2 regions of the Jeotgalicoccus nanhaiensis genome follow, and region 2 is predicted to be linked to the other one. Evidence: predicted binding sites of a transcription regulator. Region 2 holds the regulator's gene; the other holds the start of a gene.
What was found. The regulator LexA, encoded in region 2, represses DNA repair genes until DNA is damaged. The targets are predictions, from matches to a motif close to CGAACATATGTTCG.
Positions count from the first base shown of each region.

Region 1: a site for LexA is predicted at 5,764-5,777, ahead of recA (recombinase RecA). Genes of this name have one in related genera too.

Region 1 covers NZ_JADGLW010000001.1:19,648-27,264, forward strand. The annotation lists gene IR135_RS00085 (TIGR00282 family metallophosphoesterase) at 193-951, opposite strand; gene IR135_RS00090 (nuclease-related domain-containing protein) at 1,246-2,220, opposite strand; gene rny (ribonuclease Y) at 2,917-4,476, opposite strand; gene recA (recombinase RecA) at 4,646-5,707, opposite strand; gene pgsA (CDP-diacylglycerol--glycerol-3-phosphate 3-phosphatidyltransferase) at 5,879-6,463, opposite strand; gene IR135_RS00110 (helix-turn-helix domain-containing protein) at 6,469-7,314, opposite strand; gene IR135_RS00115 (DUF3388 domain-containing protein) at 7,331-7,617, opposite strand, start outside.
Region 2 covers NZ_JADGLW010000002.1:85,109-92,725, reverse strand. The annotation lists gene IR135_RS02650 (glutathione ABC transporter substrate-binding protein) at 1-184, opposite strand, end outside; gene IR135_RS02645 (YneF family protein) at 311-553, opposite strand; gene tkt (transketolase) at 621-2,606, opposite strand; gene IR135_RS02635 (DUF896 domain-containing protein) at 2,622-2,867, opposite strand; gene IR135_RS02630 (hypothetical protein) at 2,959-3,273, opposite strand; gene lexA (transcriptional repressor LexA) at 3,416-4,033, shown strand; gene IR135_RS02620 (CAP domain-containing protein) at 4,532-5,521, opposite strand; gene panC (pantoate--beta-alanine ligase) at 5,534-6,373, opposite strand; gene panB (3-methyl-2-oxobutanoate hydroxymethyltransferase) at 6,374-7,174, opposite strand; gene IR135_RS02605 (ketopantoate reductase C-terminal domain-containing protein) at 7,247-7,617, shown strand, end outside.

The sequences.
Region 1 (7,617 bases), on a different contig from region 2:
TCCTTTGTTTCTGTGACGTAAGTGCCTGAGTGTGACAAATCTCTTTTGATTATATTCTTTCGAAATCCGAATTAATTATATTATGCCACAAAAGTGACATAATTTTCACTAAACTTGAACCGGATTTGATATTTTTATTGCTGGACGGAAAAAACGGGCGCATTTTTCGTTGGATGCACCCGTCTCTTGTTCTTACTCTTCAATTTTAAAGTTTTTAATTGTTTTACTGTCAGTATCGATAATTACACCGCTGATTACGCCCTTGCCCTCGTCCGGCACAACGTGGCGTTCAGGCAGATTCGTTATAAATCTGCGGATGACTTCATCTTTTCTGATGCCTAATATGCCGTCTTTAAAACCAGTCATGCCGACGTCAGTGATGTAAACTGTGCCGTTCGGGAGACGCGCGGCGTCATTTGTCTGAACATGCGTGTGCGTGCCGACTACCGCATTGACCCGGCCATCCAGGTGGTAGCCCATGGCGATGGACTCGCTCGTCGTTTCACTGTGGAAATCCACGAAGGCCGCATCGTACGTATTTTCTTCGAGAATTTTATCGATTACCGTGAATGGATTTTCAATCGGCTCGAGGAAACTCCGCGCCTGCAGGTTCACGATTAATAATTTCTTTCCGTTAATATTAACGATGCGGCTGCCGTCGCCCGGTGTACCCTCCGGGAAATTCGCGGGGCGGACCATTTTAACACCCGAGTTTAACAGGTCATACACATCGCGCTTTGCGAAGGCATGGTTGCCAAGCGTGATAAAATCCGCGCCGCCGTTTAAAATTTCCTTATAAGTACTTTCCGTTATCCCTTTGCCGTGGGCCGCATTCTCCCCATTTACAATCGTAAAATGCGCGTTATGCTCTTTTTTCAAGCCCGGCAAATAATTTTTTATCATGCGCCGGCCAATTTTTCCGACTACATCTCCAATGAATAAAATCCTCATCAAATCACCCTATCTATTGTGTTAATTATACATTATTTTGGGGATGTTGGGTGGGTGGATTTTTCGCTCATGCCTACGTATTCTTCATTGCGTGGGCGTGACACGGTCTCATGTATACGTATCTCACGTTGCGTAGGCGTGACATGGTCTCATGTATACGTATTTCACGTTGCGTAGGCGTGACACGGTCTCATGTATACGGTTGTCCATTTGCATAGACATGAGAGGCTCTCATGCCTACGGAACATTCTACTCAACCGGAAAAACCTCTAAATTTACACATCTTTTCAATTATTAATGAACTTTATCTTTATATCGTTGCCTTTTTCTTATTTCACTAAGCGCTGTTACAGAATCATAAAATTTAAAAATGTGTGTAGAAGCTTTTCCCTTACTATCTTGATTACAATATTTCCTTAAAAATTTTGATACAGTCGTTGTATGCACCTGATAATCGATTAAGTGTAAAAGCGATTGCTTTGTAATCGGTTGATTTGAAAATAAATACTTATGATCACTGATCGCTCTGACTATATGTGTTTCGTAACTCTCAACTGATCCGCAGCTGTTACAAATGAATTGAAATTGCCCTTTATTTAAATCAAATTGTTTACAAGAACCGCAATACAGACCGCGTTTCAATTTAGTAATATCAGCATGTTCAACAAAATATGAATTCTTTGCCACTGTATCTCTTATGAGAAGTACAATTTTTTTCGCGTTTTCATTTAATCGTTCAGCCTTATATTCTCTAAAATAGTTCCTTAAATAATTTATCATTATCGTTTGATTCTCTATATTTTTATCTTCTGTAGAAAATCTGAAATCATCATTCATAAAAATAACTTTTCCATCCACTTGAAAACTAATTGGAGTATCATTGCTCAGCTTGATTAATTTACTTTCTGCACGGCTAAGCTGAACATAGGGATTGTTTTCCATATGACTGGCATTTTTACACCATTTATTTCCCTTGTATTCATAATCACCGGATAAGTTTTTAATTTCATTCACCGACACTCCATTATTAGTAACGATAATACTGTCGTACTGAGTCAGTACTTTTCCTATTTTAAGATAAACATCTCTCAATACATAAACATTCTCGTGACCAATTTCATTGAAAATTTTATCATACAGTTTTTCGCCGGCAAATCCTTTTTCTAGATTAAACATTTTATTTTGTTCATCTTTGCTGAGTTCTTTACGAATTTCTAGCGCTTGATAATGCATAAGTTCTGCCGGTGCCATTCTTTTATTTAGAAACATAATCCTTCCTCCTTAAAAAGTACCCTCTACTCTATATATAGGGAGAAACGACGATTTCCTTTTAAAAAAGTTACTTGAATACAAAAATAGCAAAACTGATTTACTTTTTACACAAACTCTTATACTTTTACCTTTTAATGTATGTTACATTTCCGTAACTTATATAGATACTGTTGCTATATTTTGTTATATTTGAGTTTTACAATATCAGTTTATTGGTATGCTAGTAAATTAAATTTATAGATTAATTTATAGATTTTCAGCGCTTTTTTTGTTGGGTTATAGGAGCTCACGTATACGTATTTCTACTTGCGTCGGCATGACAGGGTCTCATGTATACGAAAGACTCGATGCGTTGGTGTGACGGGCGCTCATGTATACGAAAGACGTGGTGCGTCGGTGTGACGGGCGCTCATGTATACGAAAGACGTGGTGCGTCGGCATGACAGGGTCTCATGTATACGAAAGGCTCGATGCGTTGGCATGAGGGTAGCTCATGTATACGAAAGGCTCGATGCGTTGGCATGACAGGGTCTCATGTATACGAAAAACGCGATGCGTTGGCATGAAGGTAGCTCATGTATACGAAAGACGCGGTGCGTTGACATGAAGGAAGCTCATATATACGATTAACGATAATCCTCCCAACAAACCCGCAGAAAACAAAAAGACCAGAGACTTTCGTCTCTGATCTTTTTATTTTGCGTATTCTATGGCCCTCATCTCGCGGACAACTGTCACTTTTATGTGTCCTGGGTATTGCAGTTCGTCTTCTACACGTTTTTTAATGTCTCTTGCAAGACGGTGTGCTTTTAAGTCGTCGATATCTTCAGGGCTTACCATGACGCGGATTTCGCGTCCGGCCTGAATTGCAAATGTTTTTTCTACGCCGTCGTAGCTTTCTGCAATTTCTTCGAGTCTCTCCAGCCGTTTAACGTAATTTTCTAAAGTTTCACGGCGCGCGCCTGGGCGCGCTGCGGAGAGTGCGTCTGCTGCTGCTACGAGAATTGAAATGACACTTGTCGGTTCTACATCACCGTGGTGTGACTGAATCGCATTGATTACCGTATCCTGTTCTTTGTAACGGGTTGCGAGTTCGACTCCGATTTCTACATGGGAGCCTTCAATTTCGTGGTCGATTGCTTTGCCGATGTCATGCAGCAGTCCTGCACGGCGGGCTAAAGCGACATTTCCGCCGAGTTCGCTCGCAAGTATTCCTGCGAGGTAACCGACTTCAATCGAGTGCTTAAGCACATTTTGTCCGTAGCTCAGGCGGTATTTCATCTTGCCCAAGTGTTTTGCAAGTTCGGGGTGCAGATTGTGAATATCGAGTTCAAACGCTGCAGCTTCACCTGCGTCACGGATTTCAGTTTCCATGTTGCGCCGGGCTTTATCCACCATTTCTTCAATGCGTCCAGGGTGGATGCGGCCGTCCTGCACGAGTGCTTCGAGTGCACTTTTGGCAATTTGGCGTCTGATTGGATCAAAACCGGACAGAATTACTGCTTCGGGTGTGTCGTCGATAATAAGATCGACACCTGTCAGCGTTTCAAGCGTTCTGATGTTTCGTCCTTCACGGCCGATAATGCGGCCTTTCATTTCATCGTTCGGTAATGTGACTACTGATACCGTAGACTCACTGGTGTATTCGGCTGCGTAACGCTGCGCTGTAAGTGCGAGCAGTTCACGCGCTTCTTTGTCTACTTCCCGATTTGCTTTTTCTTTCTTTTCTTTAACCATTACAGCCATATCATGTGACAGTTCGTGTTCTACCTGAGAGAACATTTCCTGACGTGCTTCGTCGCGCGTCAATCCGGAGATGCGGGATAATTCTGTTTCTTGCTGACTTATTTTTTCATTAATCTCATTATCCTTGGCATCAACCATTTGCTGTTTTTCTTCAATTTTAGCTTCTTTGTTTTCCAGCATGTCATCTTTCTTATCGAGTGATTCACTCTTCTTGTCAAGCGATGTTTCACGCTGCAATAATCTGTTTTCAAACGCTTTCAAGTCGTTGCGCTGAGTATTCATTTCGCTGTCAAAAGCTTCTTTCAGATTTTGGTTTTCTTCTTTCGCTTCGAGCAGCTTTTCTTTCTTCAGGTTTTCGGATTCCTTTTTAGCTTCGTTTATAATATGCTCAGCTGAAGTCCTTGCCTGACGCTGCTTGTTAGTCAATATATTATTGACAATAAAATATCCGATAACAACACCCAGAATAATACCGATTAGGATAAAGAGAATGTCTATTAAGTCCACAATAAACACCTCCCTAACTAAGGTTCTAAAGTGTGTTAAATATAATATGAGTTTTAATTAAAATATTATATAATTCAATTCTAAATATAATCATAAAGAAAATCAAGCACGAGTATTTATAATACCGGTGCTTGATTCAAAGAACTCAACGTTAATCAGAGTTTAAATATTATTTTAGTTCGTCCTCGTCAAATAAACCTGCGTCTTCTTCAGATTCTTTGCCTGTTTCCTCTTCAGGAACATCTTCGCCGAAGCCGAGTGCAGAACGTAATTTGCGTTCGATTTCCGCAAACAGTTCCGGATTTTCTTTCAGTGTCTTCTTGGCATTTTCTTTACCCTGGCCAAGTCGTTCGCCGTTGTAAGAATACCAAGCACCGCTTTTCTCAACGATATCTTCTTCAACGCTTAAGTCGATAACTTCACCTGTGTGTGAAATACCTTCACCGTACATAATATCCACTTCAGCCACTTTAAACGGCGGAGCTACTTTGTTTTTAACTACTTTAATTTTCGTGCGGTTACCGACAATGTCCTGGCCGATTTTTAAGCTTTCTGCACGGCGGACTTCAAGGCGGACCGAACTGTAGAATTTAAGCGCACGTCCGCCGGTTGTCGTTTCGGGGTTACCGAACATAACTCCGATTTTTTCGCGGACCTGGTTAATGAATATTGCTGTCGTGTTACTTTTCGAAATGGCACCCGACAGTTTTCTTAGAGCCTGTGACATTAGACGCGCCTGCAGACCCATGTGAGAGTCTCCCATTTCGCCTTCGATTTCAGCTCTCGGTGTAAGTGCTGCAACGGAGTCGACAACGACCATGTCTACTGCACCGCTTCGTACGAATGCTTCTGTAATTTCAAGTCCCTGTTCACCGGTGTCGGGCTGTGAAATATATAAGTTATCAATATCTACGCCAAGTTTTGTTGCGTACTCCGGATCAAGTGCATGCTCTGCGTCGATAAAAGCAGCAATGCCGCCGTTTCTCTGTACTTCTGCAATGGCGTGCAGGGCTACAGTCGTTTTACCTGATGATTCCGGTCCGTACACTTCTATAATACGGCCCTGCGGATATCCGCCGACGCCGAGTGCTCTATCTAATGTGACTGATCCCGAAGAAGTTGTTTTAACTTTGCGTCCCGCATCGTCTCCAAGCTTCATAACGGCACCTTTGCCAAATGACTTTTCCATGTTTTTAATAACAGTATCTATCGCTTTATGTCTCTCGTCCATAATGTACCTCCAGTCGTAATCTCATTTATTATTATATCATGCACAAATTAAAAAAGCGAATATATGTTCGCTTCTGAAAACAGAAATTAAATAATTGCGGACAGTATTTCTATAACCGTAAACAATCCTTATAAAACAAAGAAAACTGCAGTGAAATCACCGCAGTTTTTCTTATTTTTTATCCGCTTTAAAGACGTCGCGGCCTTTGTAGAAGTATTCTATTGCAGACAGTATCGTAAAGAATACCGCGATATACATAAACCAGTGACCCGGTGAGAACGGAACATATGCAGTGAAAATATCACCGAATAAGAGAAAGACGAGCGCCAGCATCTGGAAAACTGTTTTAATTTTCCCGAGCTGCCCTGCTGCAGAGACGAACCCCTGCTCTATCTGCAGAAGGCGGAGTCCCGTTACAGCGAATTCTCTCGCTATAATTACGACAGCAATCCAGCTCGAAATCGTATGCCATTCAACGAGCACAATCAAGCCTGTAGTCACGAGAAGTTTATCGGCTAATGGATCTAAGAACTTGCCCATGTTCGTAATCATATTCCACTTCCGCGCAAGATAGCCGTCTAAGAAATCGGTCAAGGCAGCCAGCACAAATATCACCGCTGCGATAAACTGTTCGATCAGAATGACTTCCCCGCCGAGAAAGGTCATTGTGCCGAAGCCGAAATCAAGGAGTGCAAAGATTAAAAAGACCGGAATTAAAACGACTCTGAAAACGGTCAGCCAGTTAGGTATGTTCATTATTGTCACTCCCTTGTGATGTTAAATTGATAATAAACCGTCACCGTGTCACCGCGTTGCGAGTTATCGACACTGGTGCCGTTTAAAGAAATATCGAATGAAGTTGAATTGCCGAGCGCGAGATTGACAACTGCTGCTTCAGGATCAATGTCAAAAGTGCCGCCGTCCGACTCCTCGTACAGATAGTTATTGTCAAGGTCATCCGTTAAGCTGACCCAGGAGGATTCATTACCCGACAGTTCGAGTGTCAATTCCTCAGGAGCTGTGACATTATAAACCAGCGTATTGCCTTCGCGGTTGACAAAGTTCACTGACGTCTCCGGTTCTTCTGCCGCTTCCTCTTCTGCTTCTTCAGCCGGCTCTTCTGACTCTTCTTCCGCCGGACTTTCTTCAGGTGCTTCCTCTTCTTCTTCCTTGTCAGCGGTGAGGTCAGTTACTTCATTCTCTGTTTCATATATTCTTTTCGTCTCGAAAATATCACCTTGGGAGCCGATCTGCAGGAGCACCAGCCAGACGGCAAAGAGCACGAGAATCATCGTAATAAAACCAAACAGCACCTTTTTTAAGTACTGTAAATCCTGATTGGATTTCTGATTACGCTTTTGATTATCAGTTCTAGTGTCCGGGATTTCATCCTGGAAACGCTCCAGCAGCTGTTCAGCATCCAGGTTCAGGAAATCCGCGTATTTTCGAATTAGAAAACGCGTATGTTTTGGTTCCGGCAAGAGCGTCAGGTCACCGGCTTCAATAATTTGAAGCACGCTTCGTTTAATACCGGAACCGCGCTCCATTTCTTTTAAGGTGATGCCTGATTTTTCACGTTTATTTTGTAAATATGTCCCAAGTTTCATAGTTTGTTAGCTCCAATTAGAAAAAGTCCATATTGTCACTTTCGAACCAGTGACGTTTCTTATGTTTTTCATAAGTGATTTCCTGATCTTCGTGTTCTCGGATTTCGATAATATAATCAAAGTCTTCCTGCTTTAATTTAAAGAATGAATCATCGATCAGCAGGTCCGGATGTTCCACAACTGTTGTACCGTCGTAGTTAAGCACCTGGTTCACGAGACGCTTATGATCCGTATTTGTAGATTTCGATGTTACCGCGCCGTCGATAATGTAAACATTGCCTTTATCGAATTCCTGCTTGTGGA
Region 2 (7,617 bases):
TTGAACCATGCAAGTCCAGCGACACTACATCCGCCATCGTCCCAATTGTTAAATCCCCTGTATTTTCACTTTCAGCTGCGTCATCCCCGGCCGCTTCTTCTTCGACGTTTTCATCACTCGAACAAGCCGCCATAACAGTTAAGAAAGCGATTACAAAAAATGCTAAAAAATTTTTGTGTTTCATTCTATTTTACCCCCTTTGCGTGATAAATTTATTATATCCATGCCGATAACAAAATTGCAATATTTTTCTAAAAATTAAATAAATATAAAAAACACGCATTTTTACAATGCGTGTTTTCATAAGTCTTTACTTCTTTTTGTCTTTTTTAGCTTGTTCTGATGATTTATTCATCATACTCAGCATTTGATTAATTTTCTTCTGAGAAGGTTTCTGACCCATCTGCATCATCATAATTCTGAGCATGTCTTCATTAATAGGAGGGTTTTTCTCCAAGTAATCCATCATGTATTTTCTAGAGATCCAAAATCCTAATGCGAAACCACCAATGAGGGCTACGATTACGATCAATATCCATATCCAAGTCGCCAAAAATGCTCACCTCTTTTCCGTGTAAACCACTATTTAGTTTACCTTAACGGACATCTAAATTCAATGCTTATTTACTGCGGATAATATTTGCCAGGTTTTCTACGGTAAAGCCGTAGCGTTCAACGACTTCCCCGCCCGGTGCACTTGCTCCGAATGTATCAATTGTTAACAGTTTGCCTTTTATGCCGACAAATCTGTGCCAGCCGAGGCTCGCAGCCATTTCAACTGCTGTTCGGTTTTCAATGTCAGTGTTTAGCACTGATTCAATGTATTCTTCATCCTGCTTTAAGAATGCCTGGACGTTTGGAATTGAGGCAACTTTAATATTTACGCCTTCTGCTGCCAGTTTTTCTGCAGTTTCAACTGCGAGTGAGACTTCACTTCCTGTTGCAAAGACAATTGCATCGTCTCCGCCGTCATAAGCGAGGTAACCGCCGCGGCGTACGCCTTCTTCGACTTTTTCTTTATCAATATCCAAAACAGTGAGATCCTGGCGTGTCAGTACTAAAGCTGTCGGTGTGTCATCAGACTCCAGTGCAACTTTCCAGGCTGCGCGCGTTTCATTGCCGTCTGCCGGACGGATAACATTCAGATTTGGAATGGCACGTAGACCCGCCAGCTGTTCAACCGGTTCATGTGTCGGCCCGTCTTCTCCGACTGCGATAGAATCGTGAGTGAATACGTATGTTACCGGCAATTTCATCAGTGCGCTTAAGCGTACTGCAGGCTTCAGATAGTCACTGAAGACAAAGAATGTTCCTGCATAAGGATAAACCCCGCCGTGTGCAGCCATTCCGTTAATTGCCGCTGCCATCGCAAATTCTCTTACACCGAACCATATATTGCGGCCCGCATAATTGTCTTTCGAGTAGTCGCTCGCTTCTTTAACATTTGTTTTGTTACTTCCCGCAAGGTCAGCTGCCCCGCCGAAGAAAGTCGGAATTGATTTTGATAATTCCTGAATCATATCTCCCGAGTTGCCGCGCGTTGCTTTTTTCATTCCCGTTTCATAAACTGGAAGTTCTGAAGCATAGTTTTCAGGCAGTTCGCGTTTAACCGCAGCTGTGAAATCATTGTATTTTTCTTCATCCGCAGCTTTAAATGATTCAACTACTTTGTTCCACGCAGCTTCTTCAGCTTCCCCGCGTGCAGTTAAAGTTTCATTGAAGCGCGTGTAAACTGACTCGTCCACATCGAATGTTTTCAGGTGGTCAAGTCCGTATGCTTCATAAGCACCCTGGCGTTCAGCATCGCCGAGCGGCGCGCCGTGAGCATCCGACTTGCCTGATTTGGTCGGTGCGCCAAAACCGATAACCGTTTTCACTTCGATCAGCGTCGGTTTATCGCTTTGTTTAGCGTCGGTGATTGCTTTATCGATTGCCTCTAAATCGTTGCCGTCTTCTACGCGCAGATAGTTCCAGTTATAAGCTTTAAAACGTCCCGCAACATCTTCTGAGAAGCTCTTGTCAAGATCGCCGTCGAGTGAAATATCATTTGAATCGTAAAGTACAATCAGCTTGTTCAGTCCGAGGTGGCCTGCAAGTGATGCCGCTTCGTGCGAAATCCCTTCCATCAGGTCGCCGTCTGAAGCAAGCACATAAGTATAGTGGTCAACCACTTTATGGTCGTCTGTATTAAATACAGAATTCAGGTGTGTTTCCGCCATTGCCATACCGACACTCATAGCGAATCCCTGTCCAAGCGGACCTGTAGTAATTTCTACGCCGTCCGTATGTTTAAACTCAGGGTGTCCCGGTGTTTTGGATTCGTACTGTCTGAATTCCTTTAAGTCATCCATTTCAAGAATGCCTGAAAGATGAAGCAGGCTGTAAATTAACATTGAGCCGTGGCCTGCGCTCAGCACGAAACGGTCTCTGTTAAACCAGTCGACATTTTTCGGGTTAAAATTTAAATGTTTTTGCCACAGTACATACGCCATCGGCGCTGCACCCATCGGCAGACCCGGGTGGCCTGAATTTGCTTTTTCAATTGCATCAATACTTAAAGAACGAATTGTATTGACCGCTAATAAGTCAGTCTTATCAAATGACATTTACTTTCGACTCCTTTAATTCTTTTCATTATTATTTTTATCTTTGTTGCGTAATGCCTTAACTTTGTCAGGGGTAACATCTTTACCTTCCGGATCAATCACTTTAGTATTTTTAATCTGTTTCTTAAAAGAACTTCTAAAGTTGGATAAATATTCTTCTCTCAGACCGGTCAGCTCTTTAAGTTCCGCTTCAGATATTTTATCTTCACGCTTTAACTTTGCCAGCTGGTTGAGACGCTGTAATTTTTGATCGTCTAACATGAGCTCCACCCTTTCCAATATAATTTACCATAAAAAAGGTGCGGAAACCAAATGGTCCCGCACTTTAATAGATAATATATACACTAATTATTTAATTTCTGCTGGAAACGTCATAATTAACCCGTTCCGTCAGTGTCCCGCTGCTGATAAAACCGTTTGCCGGCCGTTTTTCTTCAGCTGTTTCATCTTCCGCCTCTTCAGGTTCATCAATTGACGAAGCCGATACTGTACCGTTCGCTTCTTGTTCGATTGTTTGATCATCTTCATTTTCTGAAAATGCAGTATTTTCATGAGAATGTACGTTCTCCGCATAATCAGGTTCAACCATATTAAAACTATATAAAAGCCCGAAGCTTAGCATTACCGCGAATAATCCCGTGAGCGTCTTGAAATCTTTCATTGTCATTAATATCCACTCCTAAGAACAAATGTTTGTAATAACAATATAACAGAACACTTGTTCGCAGTCAATATAAATACGAACAAATGTTTGTAAGTGATTACACTATATGATAAAATTTAATTAATATAAGGCTGGAGGTAAAATTATGAAAGATTTAACAGACAGACAAAAAGATATTTTTCAATATATAAAACGCAGCGTAAATGATAAAGGCTATCCGCCGAGTGTCCGCGAAATCGGCAATGCCGTCGGACTCCAGTCGAGTTCAACGGTTCACGGCCATCTGGCAAAACTTGAAACTAAAGGCTATATTAAACGCGACCCGACAAAACCCCGCGCCATCGAAATCGTTCAGGCATCCGATGACAATGCTTCACCGGTCATTCATGTGCCGGTGCTCGGTAAAGTTACAGCAGGTCTGCCTATTACAGCCGTAGAAAACGTCGAAGAGTACTTCCCTCTGCCCGAACACTTTACGGCAAATCATAACAGTGAAATTTTCCTCTTGAATGTCGCCGGCGACAGTATGATTGATGCCGGTATACACGACGGCGACCGGGTCATCGTGCGTAAACAGAACATCGCGCACAACGGTGAAATTATCGTCGCTATGACAGAAGACGACGAAGCAACTGTTAAACGCTTCTATAAAGAAAAAGGCTACTACCGCCTGCAGCCGGAAAACACTTCGATGGAACCAATCTACCTCGATAACGTTATCGTCCTCGGTAAAGTCGTCGGCCTGTTCAGAGAATTTGTTTAATATAATATTAATTTTGACCGCCCGGGACTATGTGTCCCGGGCGGTTTTTTTGTGCTGGGCGGGAGGCGCTTGCGTATGCATGAGAGTGTGTCATGTATATGTATCGTGATTTGCGTATGCATGAGAGTACGTCATGTATATGTATTTTGAATTTCGTATACATGAGAGTGTGTCATGACTATGTATCGTGGAATGCATATACATGAGCTGCCGTCATGACTACGTATCGTGGAATGCATATACATGAGCTGCCGTCATGACTACGTATCGTGGAATGCGTATGCATGAGCTGCCGTCATGACTATGTATCGGGGAATGCGTATGCATGAGCTGCCGTCATGACTATGTATCGTGATTTTCGTATACATGACGGAGTAACTCACGGCGCCTTCATTTTGTTCATCACCAAAAATTAAATCGTCCCATTGTGATTCTCTCAACCCGTTAACAAACAAAAACACCCGGATTCATCGAATCCGGGTGCACCGCCACACCATATTATTTCTGTATATAATTTTCCGTATAATACGGTATATTGTCACTGTTATACTCGATGCCGACACCTAGATGGTTAAAATTATCATTCAGTACATTCACCCGGTGTGACGGAGAGTTCAGTAAACTGTGATGGGCGAATATCGGCGATGTGTGGCCGGTCGCAATATTTTCCCCTGCCAGTCTAAATTCAACCGAGCCGTTTATCAGTCTGTCTTTAAGTGTACGGCCATCGGGTGAGTCGTGATCAAAGTAATTATTTTCTGCCATATCACTGCTGTGCCCGTAGGCGACTTGATCTGCAGAAGGATTCCGTTCCAGCAGAGAATAACCATACTCAGCACGTGTTGCATTTACTAAATTAAAATGCATTTCCTCGTTATCTTCCTTCGCAGGATGATTATAAAGATCGTTGATTTCAATTACTTCATCTTTATTTATAATCATCATGCCGTTCGCTTTATAGTTTTCATGTATATCGTAAAAGAAATATGCATAGTAGTTGCCGGCATCGAAGACATCATATTCTTCATGGTCAACTTTCAGCCGCTTCCACTGTTTACGGATATAATCGACTGGTTCGCCGTATACTTCACGCAGCTTATCCCGGTTCATTCCTTCAATACTCATATTTCCGAATGACACATCGCCCGAATTAGTGTAGCCGCCGGTCACAACGCCGTCGCGGACGAGCACCATGTGAAAGGCTCCCGGCTGGTTCATAATAACAAAGTCGCCCTCGTATTCGGAATGAACCACCGCCTCTTCATCTGTCCTGAACGAAGAACCCAGCGAATAATCGATGTTTGTTTCCTGAGTTCCGTGAACCTGTTCAATTTTTGCCGTATCGTAATTCGGAATGACATTCTGTTCCAGCCAGTAATTAAAATAATCTTCGGTCAGACCTTCCTCGAAATCGTAGGATTGTACGGCCGGTGCGATAAAGAACAAGGCTGCATATAATATTAATAACGCTGCGATCCGCCGTGCCATATTACTCCTCCATTAAATGCTGACGTATAAATTATCAATCAATCTTGCTTTTTCAAATTGCACTGCAATAAATATAATAACATCCTGATCGATGTTTTCAAGCGGCTCCAGTCCGCGCGCTGTGTAAATCGCGAGGTCATCGACAGTGCCGCTTGTCTTTTGTTCGATATGCAGCCTGATAAACGACATCACTTTATCCGTATTGACAGTGCCGTTTTTAATTTGTTCAGCAGCGTTTAATAAGGCTGCATATATTTCCGGTGCTTCCTTATATTCATCTCCGCTTAAATTGACATTGCGGGAACTTTTCGCAAGGCCGCTCTCTTCTCGCTTTGTCGGCACCCCGATAATCTCAACCGGCACATTAAAATCCCGGACATAGCGTTCAATAACCATCAGCTGCTGGCGGTCTTTTTCACCGAACACCGCAATATCCGGCCGGATAATATTAAACAGTTTGCTGACCACTGTGACAACACCTTCGAAGTGGCCCGGGCGCTTCACCCCGTCCAGTATATTCGCCATCGTTTTAATGCCGAGCGTGAATTCCATACTCTCCGGATACATTTCATCATCTTCGGGATGGAAAACAAAATCCACACCGTGCTCCCGGCAGATGTTTAAATCATATTCTAAGTCGCGCGGATAAGTATCATAATCTTCCTCCGGCCCGAACTGCAGCGGATTGACAAAAATACTGACTGCCACAAGGTCAGCGTGCTGCTTCGCTGCTTCGATCAGCGCTGCGTGGCCTTCATGCAGATAGCCCATAGTCGGCACAAGCGCAATTTTTTTACCGCTCTCTCTGTCTAAAAGTCTTCTGACTTCTTTAATACTTCCGGTATGATGCATTTATTCGTACACCCGTTTCTTATAGGTTGTTTCCTCTGTCGGGAACATTCTGCTCTTCACTTCGTTCCGGTAGTTCGTGAGCCCCTCAACAGCAACTGAATTTATATCCGCATACGGTTTAACGAATTTCGGCAGACGGTCGCTGCCGTACTGCAGAAGATCGTGATAAACGAGCACCTGGCCGTCGGTATGAATGCCTGCTCCTATGCCGATCGTCGGAATGCTGACTGATTCCGTTACCTTTTTGGCAAGGTCCATCGGAATTGCTTCCAGCACCATCATCGATGCGCCGGCCGCTTCAAGTGCTTTCGCATCCTGAAGCAGCTGTTCAGCCTGCTCCGCGTCTCCCGCCTGCATTTTAAAGCCTGTAATACCGAAGTGCTGCGGTGTTAATCCTAAATGCCCGCAGACAGGCACACCCGCTTTAACCAGTCCGCGGATAACATCGAATGAATCGGCGCCTTCCATTTTGATCATATTCGCATCGCTGTTCTGATACAATCTGATGCCGTTTTTAATACCTTCATTTACATCTGTATGATGAGAACCAAAAGGCATATCAACGACGATAAAGGTATCCCCTGCACCGCGTCTTGCCGCCTTCGCGTGGTGAATCATATCGTCCAGTGTCACCTGTACCGGTGATTCGTAGCCTAGCACGACCATTCCAAGTGAATCTCCCACTAAAATGACGTCCACATCCGCCTGTTCTGCAAGTTTTGCAGAAGGGTAATCATATGCTGTTACCATCACTATTCTGTCATTGTTTTTCATGCTGATTAAATCTGCTGTCGACTTCATAGTTTCCCTACTTTCTTAAAATTAGATATAATTATTTTACCACAAATACAAGATAAAAACGGAGTGACATATATGAAAATAGGTATTATCGGTGCGGGTGCAGTCGGCAGTATTATCGCCCGCGAATTTTCTAAACTGCCCGCTGATAAAGTACAGCTTACATTAATGGCCCGGACACCGAGGGACGGCTTTACTATCCTCGAAGACGGGGTAAAAACATATCATGAAATACAGGTTCACGATGTAAATAAAGTATCGGAACGATTTGATGTGGTCTTTATCGCGACAAAGACCCCGGCACTTAAAATGCTGAAAGATACAGTTGATAACATTACCCACAAAAATTCGGAAATTGTCTATGCACTGAACGGCATGGGCTACGATTCAGTCTTCGAAGGCGGGATTCCGTCCGTTGTTTACATCAGCGGCCAGCAGCATAACGA